One region of the Saccharopolyspora antiqui genome, then DNA from elsewhere that is predicted to be linked to it. Evidence: riboswitches for the same ligand, from Rfam matches in the RefSeq annotation. Region 1 holds a riboswitch; each other region holds the start of a gene.
What was found. Region 1 has a riboswitch for cobalamin ahead of ACTWQN_RS20200 (HoxN/HupN/NixA family nickel/cobalt transporter). Riboswitches for the same ligand answer to the same signal wherever they lie in the genome.
Positions count from the first base shown of each region.

Region 1 (4,479 bases):
GATCAGCACGAACACGTGCACCGGCACTGGCCAGCCGCCCGCGGCGGCGGCTCAGCGGATGGCGGGCCAACTTCAGCAGCTCCGCGCCGACTCGTTGCCCCCAGATTGTCCACAGTGGATATTTACTGGTGGCGATGACGCTAGGAACGCGCCGCAGCTACGGGAATGCGCTTGGTCGCAGCGGCTTACCGAGCAGGAGCACGACGTCCTGGCGCTGATGGCCGAAGGCCGTTCGAACGCCGCCATCGCGCAGCAGCGTCAGCGAAGGCGCGGTGAGCAAGCACATCGCGAGCATCTTCGGCAAGCTCGGCCTGGCGACCTCCGATGACACCAACCGGCGAGTGCTGGCCGTGCTGGCTTGCCTGGAGCAGTGAGCTTTGGGCGGCGGACGCCACCCACCGCAGTCCAGACCGCACCAAGGCAGGAACTCGGCCCCGGCCAGGTAGCTCGCACAGCTGTGGTTCAGCCGCCCGCGACTTGTTCGCGTTCGGCTTCGCGCACCGGTTCCCGCCGGGTGCCGAGCACGCACGCCACGGCGCCGAGCGCGATGCCGAGCACGGCGCCGATCGACGGGATCTCGCCGAGTAGGGGCCAGGCCAGCAGCGCGGAAACTGGCGGCACGGCGCTGAACAGCGCGCTCGCCCGGCTCGCGCCGCCGACGGCGACCGCCCGCAGGTAGCACGCGGTCCCGACCACCGATCCCGCCAGGACCAGCCACAACAGCACCGCCGTGGCCTGCGCCCAGTGCGTGACGTGCCCGTGTTCGAGCAGCGCCGCCACACCGACGGCCAGCGCCGCGGCCGCCGACTGCACCGCGCCACCGGTTCGGACATCGACCCCCGCGCAGCACCGCTGCTGGTAGAGCCCACCCGCGGAAAATCCCAGAAGTCCCAGCATGGTGAGGAAAATCCCCGGATTCAGAGTTCCCTCGGCGAGCACTTGGTCGCCCAGCGTGACGACCACGGCCAGCACGCCGAGGCCGAGTCCCACCAGGCGGATCCGGCTGAGCCGCTCCCGCAGCAGACAGGCGGCGAGTGCTGCGGTGAGCACCGGGTTCATCGCGATCACCAGCGCGGTCACCGACGCCGGTACTCCGGCGCTCAGCCCGCCGTAGCAGCCGCCGAACTGCATTCCGTAGGTGAGGATCCCGGCGATCGCGGTGTGGCCGAGCAGCTTGCCGTTCGGCCAGTTGGCGCGCGAGCACAGCGCGATCACCGCGAGCACCAGTGCCGCGAGCGTCAGTCGGACCGTGGTCAGCAGGAACGGCGGTGCGGCGGCGACACCCAGTGCCCCGGTGGGGAATCCGCTCGCCCAGATGAACACGATCGGCGCTGCCAGGGACAGCGGGATCGAACGCGCGCTTTTCATGCGCCCAGACTCGTCGCCCACCACCAGCTGCGTCCAACGACGATAAGTAATCGCGATCGATTTCGAATCCTGATCGGTCTATGCTGGCGGCATGAGCGCTGTGCTGGACGTCGTCGCGCTGCGGAGCCTGGTCGCGGTGGCCGACTGCGGTGGGTTCCACCGGGCCGCCGCGGCGCTGTGCCTGACCCAGTCCGCGGTCAGCCAGCACCTGCGCAAACTGGAGCGGATGCTCGACCGGAAGTTGGTCGTCCGCGACGGTCGGCAGGCCAGGTTCACCCCCGACGGAGAGCTCCTGCTGGCCGAGGCGCGGCGCGTTCTCGACGCGCACGACGAGGCGCTGCGCCGACTCGGCGCGGAGGAGCGGCGCACGCTCGTCTTCGGCTCGACCGAGCATGCCGCGGACCGGTTCCTGCCCGAACTCGTGACCCGGCTGCGAGCCGCCCTTCCCTCGCGCGAAGTGCGGTTTCGGCTGGACCGCACCGCCCGGCTGGCGGATGCGGTCGACCGGGCCAGCATCGACATCGCGCTGCTGATCGACCGGTCCACCGGTGGGCGCAACCGGGACGCCGGTCACCTCCGGCTGGACTGGTACGCCGCACCCGACTGGGTTCCGCCGGAACCCGACGAACCGCTGCCGATGGTCGTCTTCGACGAGCCCTGCATCATGCGGCGACTCGCGGTCGACGCGGTGACCGAGCTGGGACGGCAGCCCGACCTGGTGTGCGAGGCGGCGGACCTGGCCGGTGTGCTGGCGGCCGCGCGATCCGGGCTCGGGGTGACGCTGCTGCCGTCGGCGAAGCCGCGCCTGGAAGGTCTCGTGACCCGCGACGACCTGCCACAACTCGATCCCGCCCCGCTACGCGTCCGGATCCGCCCGGGATTGCCCGCCGATCTCGCCGACCTGGCCGCGAAAACGGTCCGCGAAGTGCTCGCCGCGCAGTCGTGAGCGCGCAACCTGGTCGGAGCCGAGCCGCGCGCTCACGAGGTTGTCAGGCGGGTAGGTGGACGCGGCGGTGCAGGCGTTCGCCGATGTCTTGCGCCGCGTTGTCGAGCAGCTTGTGCGCCAGTTCGAAGAGGGCGCGGGCGATCGCGATCTCGTCGCCGATCTGAGGTACCTCCGGGTCGTCCGGGTGGCGTCGCGCGGTGCCGTGGCCGTGCAGCGCCTGACCGCCCGGAGTGGTGAAGCCGACGTCGGCGGTGGTTTTCGCGCCAGCCTCCACGACCTGCAGGTTCAACGTGATCGTGTGGGTCTCGTTCATTGGTCGCCTCCTGTACCCGTCGGCCCGCATGCCTGCAGGCCCTTCAGGTCGCCGTAGCCCAAGCATGCGCTGGCGGACAGGGCCGACGAAAGAGCCCTATTCACCCATCCGAGCAACCACCGGCCTACCCATCCGACCAGCACGATCAACACAACCAGCGCCAATCGGGTGATGAGTGAAGGGCACCTTTGACCGGCATAGTCGGTCGAAGGTGCCCTTCACCTCGCCTGATTGTTGTTGCGCGGCGGTGGGAGTTGGTGATCGGGCTCACTGGGTTTGACCATTGGTTGTGGGGCAGGGAAGGATACGGCCGCCGACAGTGCAGGAACCCGGTGCGAATCCGGGACGGTCCCGCCACTGTGACCGGGGAGTGGACCCCACCCGTTGCCACGGCTGCCAGCAGCTGGAAGGCCGGGGACCCCACGTCGATCCGGGAGTCAGGACACTGCGCGTCGGCCCCGCGCCGCGCCGCGGCGTGCGGACACCGAGCCCCTCGGGCGGGAAACCCAGGAGGTCGGAGATCCCATGTCTTGGGATGCCGAAACGGACCGGCTGCGGGCCGGTTGGGGCGCTGCGGAGCGCCGGAAAGCAGCGGTCGTGCTGGCCGCGGTCGGATTGCTGCACCTGGCGGGTTGGAGCGCTTACCTGTTGCAGCAGCACGAGTTCAGCGCGGTCGGTGGGTTGGCCGCCGCGGGCACGACGGCGTACCTGCTCGGCCTGCGCCACGGATTCGACGCCGATCACGTCGCGGTGATCGACGATGCGACCCGGCTGCTGATGCAGCGCGGTCGACGCCCGGTGTCGACGGGCCTGTGGTTCGCGCTCGGTCACGCCAGCGTCGTGCTGTTCCTCGCGATCGCGGTGGCCTTCGTCGCCGGGCCCGCCGCGCAGCAATGGGCCGAGAGCGCCGGAGTGCGGGTGTCGACGGTCGTGGATCTGATCGTGATCGCCGTGCTCGGCACGCTGGCCATGCTCAACGCGTTGGTGCTGCGCGATGCCGTGCGGTTGCTGCGCCGTGCTCGTCGTGGCGCGGTAGCGGAAGCCGAGGTCGAACTCGTCCTCGGTCGACGCGGGCTGCTCGCCCGGCTGCTGCGCGGGCGGATGCGCAGCATCGGCCGCTCCTGGCACCTGTTCGGGATCGGGCTGCTGTTCGGGCTCGGCATGCAGACGGCCACCGAGATCACCGTGCTGGCCATGGTGTCGCCGACCGAGCAGCTCTCCGCGGTCGCGGTGTTGAGCCTGCCGCTGCTGTTCGCCGCCGGAATGTGCACAGTGGACAGTGTGGACGGCATGCTGATGTCCCGCGCCTACACCTGGTCGCTGGCGCAACCGCTGCGGCGGCTGTGGGTGAACGTGACGACCACCGCGCTGACCGTCGGCCTCGCCGTCGTGGTCGCCTTCATTGTCCTCTGTGGACTGCTGGCGGAGCGCGGAGTGTCGGTCCTGGACGGGATCGCGGTGTGGGGCGAGCAGTTCGAGTTGCTCGGATACCTGACCCTGGGGCTGTTCCTGGTGGTCTGGGGCGGCGCGGCGCTGTGGTGGAAGCTCACCGCTCGGAAGGACCCGGAAGTCAGATGAACGACGGTTTCGCAACACCGCGGGCTGCCGGGGGTTTTCGCGCCGAAGATGGTACCCGCATGAGCACCAGGCGCGAAGTGCACCCGATCGAGACCGAGTCCTACCGGATCATGCGGTCCAGGGCCGATTTCGCTCGCTTCCCGCCGCTGACCAGGGCGGTCGTCGAGCGCGTCGTGCACACCACCGCCGACCCGAGCTGGACGGGCGAGATAGTCGCCGACGAAACCGCGCTGCGGACCGGCCGCGCGGCCCTGCTCGACGAGGCGCCGCTGAT
Region 1 is NZ_JBQQBO010000012.1:143,119-147,597, reverse strand. It holds partial or broken gene ACTWQN_RS20220 (response regulator transcription factor) at 185-374, shown strand; gene ACTWQN_RS20215 (DMT family transporter) at 463-1,368, opposite strand; gene ACTWQN_RS20210 (LysR family transcriptional regulator) at 1,460-2,314, shown strand; gene ACTWQN_RS20205 (DUF1876 domain-containing protein) at 2,358-2,627, opposite strand; cobalamin riboswitch at 2,950-3,075, shown strand; gene ACTWQN_RS20200 (HoxN/HupN/NixA family nickel/cobalt transporter) at 3,153-4,205, shown strand; gene ACTWQN_RS20195 (precorrin-8X methylmutase) at 4,265-4,479, shown strand, end outside.

Region 2 (4,479 bases), on a different contig from region 1:
TGCGGGATCTGCGGTGCGTAGCCGACCGCGCGGGCGCGTTCGCGGTGCCGCAGCGCGGCCAGCGGGCGGCCGTCCACCAAGACCCGGCCCTGGTGGCGCACCAAGCCAGCGACGGCCTTCAACAACGTCGACTTGCCCGACCCGTTCGGCCCGATGATGCCCAACCAACCACCGGTGTCCACTGTGGTCGAAACGTCGAAAATCACGTTGCTGCGCCGATATCCGGCGGACAGCTCATGCACCTCCAACACGCTCACGCCAGTTCCGCCGCTCCGCGATTCACAGTGGTGGTCGCGTCCGGCTCAATCTCGCGTTTCGCGGTTTCTTGTGGCTGGCTTGCGTCACGGTCCCCTGAGGTGCGGTTGAGGAGAGCTGGGGTTGACACAGGGCTACTCATGCGCGCCTCCGGTGCAGCAGGATCGCGAAGAACGGGGCGCCGGTGAACGCCGTGATGACGCCGATCGGGATTTCGGCCGGGGCCAGCAGGGTCCGGGCCAGCATGTCCGCGATGACCAGGAACGCGCCGCCGAACAGCAGCGACAGCGGCACGATGATCCGGAAGCTGCCGCCGACCGCCAGCCGCACCAGGTGCGGCACCACCAGGCCGACGAACCCGATCAGCCCGGCGACCGACACCGCCGCCGCGGTGGCCAGCGATGCGGCGATCAGCACCAGTGCCCGCACCCGCCCCGGGTGCACGCCGAGCGCGGCGGCTTCCTCGTCGCCGGTGCCCAGCAGGTCCAGCAGCCGCGCGCAGGTCCACAGCACGGCCGCCGAGATCGCCAGGTACGGCAGCAGGACCAGCACTTCGCGCCAGCCGGTGGTGGTCAGCCGCCCCAAGATCCACATGTAGACCTGCTCCAGCGTCTCCACCCGCAGTTGCTGGACGAACGTCTGCCCGGCGGTGAGGAACGCGCCGACCGCCACCCCGGCCAGCACCAGCGTCGCGGTGTCCCGGCCCGCGGAGCGGCCGACCAGCCAGGTCAGTCCCACCCCGCCGAGCGCCCCGGCGAACGCCGCGAGCTGCACCGGCACGGGCGCCCCGGTCTGCGTCGAGCCGCTGATCACCAGGGTTGCGGCCAGTCCGGCGCCAGCGGCCGACCCCAGCAGGTAGGGATCGGCCAGCGGGTTGCGGAACACCCCCTGGAACGCCGCGCCGGAGACGGCCAGCGCGGCGCCGACGAGCACACCGAGCACCACCCTCGGCATCCGCAACTGCCACAGGATCGCCGCCTCCCGCTCGGAAAGCGGCGAGACACCGCCGGTGAGCTGCGCGACGATCTCCCCGAGTACCCGCTGCCAACCGAGCTCGGCAGCCCCGAGCAGCACCGACACCAGGACGCTCACCAGCAGCACGGCCACCCCGATCAGCAGGTGGCGGGGGCGCAGCTTGGTCTGCTTCAACGCCGCACGGGCCGGGCGGAGCTCGGCGGTCACCCCTGCTGCGCCTTGGCGACCCCGGCACCGATGGCCCGCACCAGGTCGACCACCCGCGGTCCCCAGCGGCCGGCGACGTCGTCGTCGAGTTCGATGATGTGGCCGCGACGCACCGCGTCGAGGGTGTCCCAGCCCGGTCGGGCCGCCACCGCCGCCGCGTTGACCTGGCAGCACTTCGCGTCCGCCACGAAGATCAGGTTCGGGTTGGCCTGCACGATGTGCTCGCCGGAGAGCTGCGGGAACTTCCCGCCGGCCGGATCGGCGATGTTGGCCAGCCCGAACAGCCCGTAGACGTTGCCGACGAAGCTCTGCGAGGTCGCGCTGTAGTAGTCGGGGCTGACCTCGTGGTAGTAGCTCAGCGGCTGCGGCGGTTTGGGCGTGCTGCGGACGATCTCGTCGACGTCCGACCGCATCCGGTCCACCAGTTGCGCGGCCTGCTTGGTGTGCCCGGTGGCTTGGCCGAGCACCTCGATCTGCCGGTACGCGTCGTCCAGCGTCGCCGCCGACGGGGTGAGCAGCGTCGGCACGTTGACCGTCTTCAGCCCATCGGCCAGCTGTGCGGCGTTGTCCGGTGCGATGACCAGGTCAGGAGTGCGCGCCCCGACGGTGGCGGCGTCCGCGGTGAGGCCGGAGAGGTCGGTGCGCGGCGCCTGCGGCGGGAAGTTGGAGAACTCGTCCACCGCGACGACCTGGTCCCCGGCGCCGATCGCGTACAGCGTCTCGGTGGCGGTTGGGGACAGCGAGACGATTCGCTTCGGTTGTTGCGCCAGTGTCACGGGAGGTTGACCGGGCAGTTCGACCTTGACCGGGAACGCCGAGGCCGGGTCCTCGGCCGGTGCTGTTGATTCGGAACGGGGGCGGGTGGCGCACGCGGTCACCCCGGCGAGCAGGGCCAGCGTGGCGAGCAGCAGCGCGGCGAGTCGGCGGAACCCGGTCATGTCTTCCCTACGTTCGGCCGGTGCGGTGGGCGCGGCCGAGCGGCCGACGCCGCACCCCTGCACCGGGAGTGGCGGACATCGACGCCACGCGCGAAGGCGACCTGGCTCGTGCCCGGCGGACCGGGCCATCGCAGTTGCGGCACAGCACCGGATTCGCACCGGTTTCGCTTGGCGCTGGCGTCCCGCGAGCACCCTGTCGCGGGTACTCTGAGCTGGAAAGATATCAGGAGAAGATCTCCCGCCCACGCCGCCGCGGGGTGTCTTGCGGCACGAGGGCTATACCGACCGCGACCCAGCGGTTAAATTTGACAGCGGACCGTGTCCAGCGGCGTGCGGTCGTCGGCGTGAAGAGTGCGCGTGAACAGGGAAGTGCGTTGTGCTCAACCGCGCTTCGGCGGCAGGCAGGCGGTGCTGACCGCATTCCGCCACGCACGCGGCACGACCACCCGAGGAGAACCGACCCACCACCGTCTCTAACCCATGCGAGTGCGTTACAACAAGATGGTCAGCATCACTCCCAGGGTGCTGCTTCTGGGTATCGCGGCTGTTAAAGTTCCCTGAACAACTCCGGTCGCAGCGAGCGGGCAGTCGCGCCCGAAAACTTCTGTCGAGTAACCGGAAGTCACCTGCGGGCCAGCGTCGTCCCGTGCCCAGAAGTCGTGAAGTCAGGTCGCCGAAATCGACCGACGGCTTCCAGCACGAGAAATGACGAGGGAGGTCTGCGCAGTGGTCTTCTCTGCTGTCCCGGCGGCCCAGGGGTTGTACGACCCGGCCGCGGAGCAGGATTCCTGCGGTGTCGCGATGGTCGCCGACATCCGCGGACGTCGTTCCCACGGCATCGTCGCCGACGCCCTGACGGCGTTGGCGAACCTGGAGCACCGGGGTGCGGCCGGTGCCGAGCCGACCAGCGGTGACGGTGCGGGCATCCTGATCCAGTTGCCCGACGAGCTGCTGCGTGCCGAAGCGGGCATCGGGTTGCCGACGCCGGATGCGGCCGGACGCAGCCGCTACGCGGCCGGGATGGCGTTCCTGCCCGCCGACGCCGAGCAGCGGCGCCGGGCGGTGGAGCTGGTGGAGCGGGTCGCCGCCGAGGAGAACCTGCGCGTGCTGGGCTGGCGCGATGTGCCGATCGCGCCGGAGAAGGCGGGCGTGGGCACCACCGCGTTGAAGTGCATGCCGCACTTCGCGATCCTGCTGGTCGCCGGGCACGGCGGCGAGGCCGGTATCGAGCTGGACCGGTTGGCGTTCTGCCTCCGCAAGCGCGCCGAGAAGGTGGCCGCGCAGCAGGGCATTGAGCTGTACTTCGCATCGCTTTCCAGCCGAACCCTGGTCTACAAGGGCATGTTGACCACCCAGCAGCTGCCCGCGTTCTTCCCCGACCTCGGCGATCAGCGGCTGGTCAGCGCGATCGCGTTGGTGCACAGCCGGTTCTCCACCAACACGTTCCCGTCGTGGCCGCTGGCGCACCCGTTCCGCTTCGTGGCGCACAACGGTGAGATCAACACGATTCGCGGCAACCGCAACCGGATGCGGGCCCGCGAGGCGCTGCTGACATCCGACCTGATCTCCGGCGATCTCGCCCGGCTGTACCCGATCTGCACCGACGGCGGCTCGGACTCCGCTTCCTTCGACGAGGTGCTGGAGCTGCTGCACCTGGGCGGCCGGAGCCTGCCGCACGCGGTGCTGATGATGGTCCCGGAGGCGTGGGAGAACCACGCCGAGATGGACCCCAAGCGCAAGGCGTTCTACCAGTTCCACGCCAGCCTGATGGAGCCGTGGGACGGCCCGGCCTGCGTCACCTTCACCGACGGCACGCTGGTCGGCGCGGTGCTGGATCGCAACGGGCTGCGCCCGGCCCGCTGGTGGCAGACCGCCGACGACCGGGTGGTGCTGGCCAGCGAGACCGGCGTGCTCAACCTCAAACCGGAAGAGGTGGTGGCCAAGGGCCGCCTGCAGCCGGGCCGGATGTTCCTGATCGACACGGCGCAGGGCCGCATCGTCGACGACGAGGAGATCAAGTCCGACCTCGCCGAGGGCAACGCCTACGACGAGTGGCTGCACGCCGGGCTGCTCAACATCGACGAAATGCCGGACCGCGAGCACG
Region 2 is NZ_JBQQBO010000025.1:72,466-76,944, reverse strand. It holds gene ACTWQN_RS30530 (ABC transporter ATP-binding protein) at 1-257, opposite strand, end outside; gene ACTWQN_RS30525 (FecCD family ABC transporter permease) at 394-1,437, opposite strand; gene ACTWQN_RS30520 (ABC transporter substrate-binding protein) at 1,434-2,375, opposite strand; cobalamin riboswitch at 2,454-2,586, opposite strand; gene gltB (glutamate synthase large subunit) at 3,102-4,479, shown strand, end outside.
Region 2: it holds a riboswitch for cobalamin, as region 1 does, so the genes downstream of both, ACTWQN_RS30520 (ABC transporter substrate-binding protein) here and ACTWQN_RS20200 (HoxN/HupN/NixA family nickel/cobalt transporter) in region 1, are expected to answer to the same signal.

Region 3 (4,479 bases), on a different contig from region 1:
TCCAATCGGCGGATACCCCGGCCTTCAGCTCGGGGAGGAGTCGATCCCGAGTGTTGTTGGTCTCCACCCGATGATCGGCAGAACGGGGCGGGGCAGTTCCAGGCAAGGACTGCCCCGCGGTATCAGGGAGAAAGCGGACGCCTCACCTGGCGTGTCGGGATCGTTACTGGCAGGCTTCGCAGTCGGGGTCTTCGACCGAGCAGGCGGCGGCTGTCGTGATCGTCGGGACGGCGTTGAGCTTGCCGTCGGTGCCGCGCAGGGTGCTCTTCTCCACGTGGGTCGCGCTGGTGGAGCGCAGGTAGTAGGTGGTCTTGAGGCCCTTCCGCCAGGCGAGCCGGTAGAGCTCGTCGAGCTTGCGGCCGCTGGGTCGGCTGACGTAGAGGTTGAGCGACTGCGCCTGGTCGATCCACTTCTGCCGCCGGGCCGCTGCCTCGACCAGCCAGTGCGGTTCGATCTCGAACGCGGTCGCGTACAGCTCCTTGAGCTGCTGCGGGATCCGCTCGATCGGCCACAGGCTGCCGTCGTGGAACTTCAGGTCCGCGACCATCGCGGCGTCCCACAGCCCGGCCGCCTTCAGGTCGGCGACCAGGTGCGGGTTGACGACGGTGAAGTCGCCGGACATGTTCGCCTTGACGTACAGGTTGCGGTAGACGGGCTCGATGGACTGGTTGACCCCGCAGATGTTGGAGATCGTGGCGGTCGGCGCGATGGCCATCACGTTGGAGTTGCGCATGCCGTCGCGCCGCACCCGTGCCCGCAGCGCGTCCCAGTCCATGGTGGACCCGGCGGCCAGGTCGAGGTCGCCGTCGCGGGCGTCGGCGAGCAGCCGCAGCGAGTCGACGGGCAGGATCCCCCGGCTCCACAGCGACCCGTCGAACGACTCGTACCGGCCGCGCTCGACGGCGAGTTCGCTGGACGCGGCGATGGCGTGGTAGCTGATCTGCTCCATGCTGCGGTCGGCGAACTCGACGGCGGCCGCCGATGACATCGGGATGCGCCCGACGATCAGCGCGTCGGCGAAGCCCATCAGCCCCAACCCGATCGGCCGGTGCCGCAGGTTGGACCGGCGCGCCTCGGGAACCGTGTAGAAGTTGATGTCGATGACGTTGTCCAGCATCCGCACCGCGGTGCGGATGGTGCGTTGCAGCCGCTCGGCGTCGATGCCGTCGGGGGTGATGTGCCTGGCCAGGTTGATGGATCCGAGGTTGCACACGGCGACCTCGTCGGTGCTGGTGTTCAGGGTGATCTCGGTGCACAGGTTGGAGGAGTGCACGACGCCGACGTGCTGCTGCGGGGACCGCAGGTTGCACGCGTCCTTGAAGGTGATCCAGGGGTGGCCGGTTTCGAAGAGCATGGTCAGCATCCGCCGCCACAGCTCCACCGCGCGGACCCGGCGGAACACCCGGATCTCGCCGCGATCGGCGGCCTGCTCGTAGGCGCGGTAGCGCTCGGCGAAATCCTGGCCGTAGCGGTCGTGCAGGTCCGGGGTCTCGTCCGGGGAGAACAGCGTCCACTGCTCGTCGGCTTCGACGCGGCGCAGGAATTCGTCGGGCACCCAGTTGGCGGTGTTCATGTCGTGGGTGCGGCGGCGGTCGTCGCCGGTGTTCTTGCGCAGGTCGAGGAACTCCTCGACGTCGATGTGCCAGGTCTCCAGGTAGGCGCACACCGCGCCCTTGCGGCGACCGCCCTGGTTGACCGCGACGGCGGTGTCGTTGGCGATCTTCAGGAACGGCACCACGCCCTGGGACTTGCCGTTGGTGCCGTTGATGTGGGCGCCGATGCCGCGCACCGGCGTCCAGTCGTTGCCCAACCCGCCGGAGTACTTCGACAGCAGCGCGTTGTTGCTGATCGAATGGAAGATACCGGACAGATCGTCGTCCACAGTGGTCAGGAAGCAGGACGACAGCTGCGGTCGGGTGGTGCCCGCGTTGAACAGGGTCGGCGTCGAGCACATGAAGTCGAACGAGGACAGCAGTTGGTAGAACTCGATGGCGCGGGCCTCGCGGTCGTCCTCGCGCAGCGCGAGCCCCATCGCGACCCGCATGAAGAACGCCTGCGGCAGCTCGAACCGGGTGCCGTCGTGGTGCAGGAAGTAGCGGTCGTAGAGGGTCTGCAGGCCGAGGAACCCGAAGGTCAGGTCGCGTTCCGGCAGCAGTGCGCGCCCGAGTCGGGCCAGGTCGAAGGTGCCCAGTTCGGGGTCCAGTCGCGCCAGTTCGATGCCGCGCCGCACGTAGTCGACGAAGTACTGCGGGTAGCGCTCCCGCATCTCGTCCTGGTCGGCTTCCCGCGGTTCGCCCAGGAAGTTCAGCGCTTCGCGGCGCAGCTGGTGCAGCAGGAGCCGGGCGGTGACCTGCGAGTAGTTGGGTTCGGTCTCGATCAGGGTGCGCGCCGCCATGATCTGCGCCAGCGAGAGTTCGTCGTCGCTGATTCCGGCATAACCGGTGCGCCGCACTTCGTCGAGCACGGCGTCGGCCGAGACGCCGGGCAGTCCGGCGCAGGCCTGGTGGACCACAGTGGACACCCGGGTCCAGTCGTCAAGTGTCTTGGTCACGGGCTCTCTCCCTCGTGAGCTCGGCGAACCGCGATGGCGCGCGAGGACACCGCGGTAGCGCCGCTGGTGGTCCGCGCGGACTCGCCCTCGAAGTCCCGGACAGCACGCTCGCGCGTGCACCGGTGGCAGGTCTTCGGACTCACGGGCGGCCTACTGGTCGTGGCTTCCCAGGCTCTCGCCCAGTGCTGTACCCGCTGCCGTCTGGCAGCCGGGTCACGACGGTCGTTCCCGTTCACCGCTGCGGGGCAGTCCCGGATTCGCACCGGGTTCCCTCTTGCCTCGCCGGATGCCTCCGGCGAACCACCAGCGAGCGACACACTACATGTTGTGTCTGGGGTTGGTGAGCATGGGCAGATATCGGCGTGTCGGTGTCCCGCTCGACAGTCCGGGCACTACGTCGCCAACGACAGCGAGACGGAGCGGCTCAGCTACGACGCGGTGATCGACGAGCCGACGTTGCGCGAGGTCTACCTGAAGCCGTTCGAGCGGATCATCGCGAAGGCGTCGCCGTGGGCGCTGATGGCCGCCTACAACTCGGTCAACGGACAGACCATGACCGAGAATTCCGTGCTGGTGAACGACATCCTCAAGGGCGAGTGGGGTTGGGACGGCGCGCAGGTGGCGGTGATCGGGGAGAGCGCCACGATTCCGGCGGTGCAGGGCGGTGGTTCGCCGCACGTCAGCCCGCCGCACGTGGTGACGCCGCTGGCGGGTCTGCGGGCCACGCTGCCCGACGCGGACGTGGTGTACCAGCGCGGGGTGCGGCATCGGCGGCTGCTGGACGTGCTGGCGCGAACGGAGATCTTCGACCCGACGGGCGAGGGGACCGGCATCCGGGTCGAGTACCTGGACGGCGCGGGCCAGGTCCTCAGCAGCGAGTTGCGCGGCACCGAGCGGCTGGTGTGGCTCGGTGGGCTACCCAGCGGGACGAAATCGTTGCGGTTGCGGGGAAATCTCGCCGCCGAACTCGGCGAGCACCTGTTCGGGGTCAACGGCACCGGGCATTTCCGCGTCGAGGTGTCCGGGCGCGCGGTGCTGGACGTGGCTGCGGTCAGCGCTGACGGTGTCGCCGATCCGTTGGGCGACCTGATCGAACCACCCGAGCAGCGGTTCAACGTCGTGCTCGTCGAATCGGACCTGGACGCGGCGGGCCGAGCGGCGTTGACGGTGGAGTTCACCCCGCGCAGCCTCGACCTGCTGGTCGCCGTCGGGATCGGGCACCGCGCGCGGGAGTGGGACGACGCCAGCGAACTCGCCGCCGCGCTGGCGGTCGCCCGCGAAGCCGATGTCGCGGTGGTCGTGGTCGGCACCAACGACGAGGTCGAGACCGAGGGCCGCGATCGCGCCTCGCTGGACCTGCCGGGCACCCAGAACGAACTGGTCCGCAGGGTCGCGGCGGTGAATCCGCGCACCGTGGTGGTGGTCAACGCCGGGTCGCCGGTGATCATGCCCTGGGCTGGCGAGGTGCCCGCGGTGCTGTGGACCTGGTTCGGCAGCCAGGAGTACGGCGATGCGCTGGCGGACGTGCTGCTCGGTCGCATCGAGCCCGGTGGCCGACTGCCGACCACCTTCCCGGCCGAACTGGCCGATGTGCCGGTCCCGCTGCCCGGTGTCCAACCGGTGGACGGCGAATTGCACTACGCCGAGGGAGATCTGGTCGGGTATCGCGCCTACGCGGACCGCGGCGTGCGCCCGGCATTCCACTTCGGACACGGGCTGGGCTACACCGCTTGGGAGTACGTCGAGGCCGTCGTCGACGGCGATGCGGTGCGGGTGAAGCTGCGCAACACCGGTGAGCGGGCGGGCCGCGAGGTCGTTCAGGTGTATGCCGACGAGCCGTTTCGGTTGGCGGGCTTCGCCGTCGTGGCGGCCGAGGCGGGTGCCGAGGTGTCGGCGATGATCGACGTCGAGCCGGGCGGTGGGTTCTT
Region 3 is NZ_JBQQBO010000040.1:3,090-7,568, forward strand. It holds gene ACTWQN_RS36210 (ribonucleoside-diphosphate reductase subunit alpha) at 164-2,551, opposite strand; cobalamin riboswitch at 2,659-2,871, opposite strand; gene ACTWQN_RS36215 (glycoside hydrolase family 3 C-terminal domain-containing protein) at 2,879-4,479, shown strand, end outside.
Region 3: it holds a riboswitch for cobalamin, as region 1 does, so the genes downstream of both, ACTWQN_RS36210 (ribonucleoside-diphosphate reductase subunit alpha) here and ACTWQN_RS20200 (HoxN/HupN/NixA family nickel/cobalt transporter) in region 1, are expected to answer to the same signal.

Region 4 (4,479 bases), on a different contig from region 1:
ATCGAGCGGATTCCGGGCGCCAGCTGCTCATCGGTGGCGGCCCAGCCCTTGGCGCGCACGTCGCGCAGCGCCGCCGCGAACTCGGCGCGCTCGGGCTGCCACCTCGGGGTGATCCCGGACCGGCTGGGAACGCCGAGCACGCCGTCCAGTTCGGTGCTCGACAGATCGGCGAGCAGGACCTTGCCGAGCGAGGTCGGCGGCGCGGGGAAGCGGGTGCCGATCGTCACCGCCAGGGTCACCAGCTTCGGCACGGCCACCCGCGCCACGTACACGATGTCGGACCCGTCGAGCTGGGCGATCGAACACGACTCGTGCGTGCGTTCCACGAGTTGCCTGAGATGCGGCCTGCCCAATTCCCACAGGTTGCTGGTGCCGATGTAGGCCATGCCGAGTTCCAGCACCCGGGGCGTGAGGGTGAAGCCCGCGTCGGTGATGCGCACGTACCCCAGCTGTTCGAGGGTGATGAGGATCCGGCGCGCCGTGGGCCGGGCCAGGTCCGCGGCCGCGGCGACTTCGGACAACGACATCGTCGGTTGTCCTGGCCGGAAGCAGCGGAGGACGTCGAGTCCCCTGGCCAGGGCCTCGATGAACTCGGGGTTGCCGTCACGACGCATGACCGCAGGTTATCGCCTCCCGATCTCGCCGCGGCAGCGACGGCCTTGCCACGAACGGATCCGTTCGGCCAGGATGGCCGTACCACGGACGGATGTCCGCAAGGAGGAAGGTCTGCCATGGCGTTCGTCAACGAGGACAACATCACGGAGTTGGCCCTCCGGCGATGGGGCACCGCGCACTCACCGCGGCTGGCGCAGTTGATGACCGCGCTGGTGCGGCACATCCACGAATTCGCCCGCGAGGTCGAGCTCACCGACGACGAGTGGCTGGCCGCCATCGAATGGCTCACCGCCACCGGGCAGCTCAGCGACGAAAAGCGGCAGGAATTCATCCTCGCCTCCGATGTCATCGGGCTCAGCATGCTCGTCGTCCAGCTGAACAACCGCTTCTCGCCGACGGCGACCCCGGCCACCGTGCTCGGCCCGTTCCACATCGACGGCTCGCCGCCGGTGCCCTTCGGCCACGACATGTCCGATGGCCTGCCGGGCAAACCGCTGTTCATCACCGGCAAGGTCACCGACACCGGCGGAAAACCCATGCCGTCCGCGGTTCTGGACGTCTGGCAGGCCGATTCCGATGGCTACTACGAGTCCCAGATCGCCGAGATCGACGAAGCCCGGCTGCGCGCCAAGTACCAGACGCGCGAGGACGGCACGTACTGCATCCGCACCGTGGCGCCGCTGGGGTACTCGATTCCGATGGACGGCCCGGTCGGCGATCTGATCAAGAAGACCGACATCAGCCACTTCCGCCCGGCACACGTCCACTTCCTCATCGACGAGCCCGGCCACCACAAGCTGATCACCCACCTGTTCCAGGACGGCGTCGAATACCTCGACACCGACGTGGTCTTCGGCACCAAGGACGCGCTCGTGGTCGAGTTCGTCGAGCGGCCAGCGGGCCCGACACCCGACGGGGGCCAGCTCGACCAGCCCTACCTGCACGCCACCTACGACTTCGTCCTCGAACCGACCACCGACTGATCGCCGGTCGAACCACTGCCGCGAGCACCGCACCCACCCGGCTCGCAGGGCGCGTGCTGCGGGCCCTTGCCAACGGCTTGCCAGCCGGTAGTCTCCGAGGTGCTGGTGGTTCGGCTATCCACGGGATGTGACCGCGGGTGGCCGAGGCAAGAGGGAACCCGGTGCGAATCCGGGACTGCCCCGCAGCGGTGAGTGGGAACGACCGCCGTCCCCGGTCGCAGCAGACCGGGATTAGCACTGGGCACGTGTGCCTGGGAAGCGACGGCCAGTAGGAACGCCCGGCACGGACCGGGAGGAGCCCGCGAGTCCGAAGACCTGCCGCCGGTGCGCGCACCCGGTGGTGCGCGCTGATCCGAGGTCTCGCGGGAAGACCTGGCGGATGGTCAGCTCGTGGTCGCCGCGCTGGCTGGTTTCGCCTGTCTCCCGTCGGACCTCGGCGCATCTGTCGTCGAGCTCGCGAGGAGAGGGCGTTGACCAGCAAGATCGGATCTACCGTACTCGGCTACCCCCGGATCGGCCCCAACCGGGAACTCAAGCGCGCGTTGGAGAGCTACTGGTCGTCGCGCAGCAGCGCGGCGGAACTGCGCGAGGTCGCCCGTCGACTGCGCGTCGACACGTGGCGGTCGCTGCGGGACGCGGGGCTGGATTCGGTGCCCGGCAACACGTTCTCGTTCTACGACCACGTGCTGGACGCGGCGGTCACCTTCGGCGCGATCCCGGCGCGCTACACCGACCTGGGACTCAGCTCGCTGGACACCTACTTCGCCATGGCGCGCGGGGTGGAGTCCACGCCGCCGCTGGAGATGACGAAGTGGTTCGACACCAACTACCACTACCTGGTGCCCGAGATCGGTCCGGACACGCGGTTCTCGCTGGCCGACCGGACTGCGCTGGAGCAGTACCGGGAGGCGGCCGAGCACGGCGTGACCACCCGGCCGGTGCTGGTGGGTCCGCTTACGTTGCTGCTGCTGTCCAAGTCGGCGGCCGGGGCCGCCGAGTCGTTCCGGCCGCTGGACAAGCTCACCGAGCTCCTCGACGTCTACGCGGAGCTGCTGGGCGAGCTGCGCCGCGAAGGCGTGGCCTGGGTGCAGCTCGACGAACCCGCGTTCGCCGCCGACCGCTCGCCTGCCGAGCTGGCCGCGCTGCGCGCCGCCTACCGTCGCCTCGGTGACCTGCCCGAGCGCCCGAACCTGCTGGTCGCCGGTTATTTCGGTGATCTCGGCGAGGCGCTGGAAGTGCTGGCGTCCTGCCCGGTCGAGGCGCTCGGTGTCGACCTGGTGGCCGGGAGCTCCACGGCGGACGCGCTGTCACCGGTTCGCGGGCTGCGGGACAAGACGCTGGTGGCCGGGCTGGTCGATGGGCGCAACATCTGGCGCACCGATCTGGACAAGGCACTCGCGACGGCCGCCACGCTGCTGGGGGCGGCCGGTGAGCTGGCCGTGAGCACCTCCTGCTCGCTGCTGCACGTGCCCCACGACGTGGCGGCGGAGGCGAACATCGACCCGCAGGTCAAGTCGTGGCTGGCGTTCGCCGAGCAGAAGGTCCGCGAAGTCGTCGTGCTCGGCCGCGCGTTGCGCGAGGGCCGCGACGCGGTGGCCGAGGAGCTGGCCGCGGCGCGCGCCGCGGTTGCCGACCGGGCGACTGCCGATCGGGTGCACAACCATCGCGTCCGGGCCCGGCTGCAGGCGTTGCGGCCGACGGCCACGCAGCGCGAGCCGTACGCCGAAAGGCGCGCAGCCCAGCGGAAATCCCTGCGCCTGCCGCCGCTGCCGACCACGACGATCGGATCCTTCCCGCAGACCGCGGACGTTCGCAAGGCGCGTGCCGCGCTGCGCTCCGGCCGCCTCGACCGGGCCACCTACCAGCAGCGGATGCGGGACGAGATCGAGCGGGTCATCCGCCTGCAGGAAGAACTCGGACTCGACCTGCTGGTGCACGGCGAGCCCGAACGCAACGACATGGTGCAGTACTTCGCCGAAAACCTGGACGGTTTCGCCAGCACCGACAACGGTTGGGTGCAGTCCTACGGGTCGCGGTGCGTGCGCCCACCGATCCTGTTCGGCGATGTCTCCCGGCCGAAGGCGATCACGGTCGAGTGGGCGACCTTCGCCCAGCGGCTGACCGAGAAGCCGGTCAAGGGCATGCTCACCGGACCGGTCACGATCCTGGCGTGGTCGTTCGTCCGCGACGACCAGGCCCTCGCCGAAACCGCCAAGCAGGTGGCGCTGGCCATCCGGGACGAGGTGAGCGATCTGGAGACCGCTGGTATCCGGGTCATCCAGGTCGATGAACCGGCCCTGCGGGAGTTGCTGCCGTTGCGCGCGGTGCGGCACGAGCAGTACTTGGCGTGGGCGGTGGCCGCCTTCCGGCTGGCCACCTGCGGTGTCGCCGAGTCCACCCAGATCCACACCCACCTGTGCTATTCGGAGTTCGGCGAGGTGATCAACGCGATCGTGGCGCTGGACGCGGATGTGACCAGCATCGAGGCCGCCCGCTCGCGCATGGAGGTGCTCGACGACCTCAACGCGGTCGGCTTCGGACGCGATGTCGGCCCCGGTGTCTACGACATCCATTCACCGCGCGTACCGGAGCCCGCCGAGGTCGCCAACCTGCTGCGCGCCGCGCTGGAAGCCGTTCCGGCGCAGCGGTTGTGGGTCAATCCGGACTGCGGGCTGAAGACCCGCGGCTACGCCGAAGTCGAGAGGGCCTTGGCGAACATGGTCGCGGCAACCGCCGAAGTGCGCCGCTCGCTGCGCTGATCTCCGGTCGCCTGAGCGGCGGCGGTCGTTGCGGCGACCGCCGCCGCTCACGACGGGCGCATCGCGGCGTCGAGGACGGTTTCGGCCAGCGCGCGGGCTTGGCTGGCCGGTCCACCGACGCC
Region 4 is NZ_JBQQBO010000004.1:295,979-300,457, reverse strand. It holds gene ACTWQN_RS10255 (IclR family transcriptional regulator domain-containing protein) at 1-614, opposite strand, end outside; gene ACTWQN_RS10250 (dioxygenase family protein) at 732-1,598, shown strand; cobalamin riboswitch at 1,688-1,935, shown strand; gene metE (5-methyltetrahydropteroyltriglutamate--homocysteine S-methyltransferase) at 2,069-4,357, shown strand; gene ACTWQN_RS10240 (hypothetical protein) at 4,405-4,479, opposite strand, start outside.
Region 4: it holds a riboswitch for cobalamin, as region 1 does, so the genes downstream of both, metE (5-methyltetrahydropteroyltriglutamate--homocysteine S-methyltransferase) here and ACTWQN_RS20200 (HoxN/HupN/NixA family nickel/cobalt transporter) in region 1, are expected to answer to the same signal.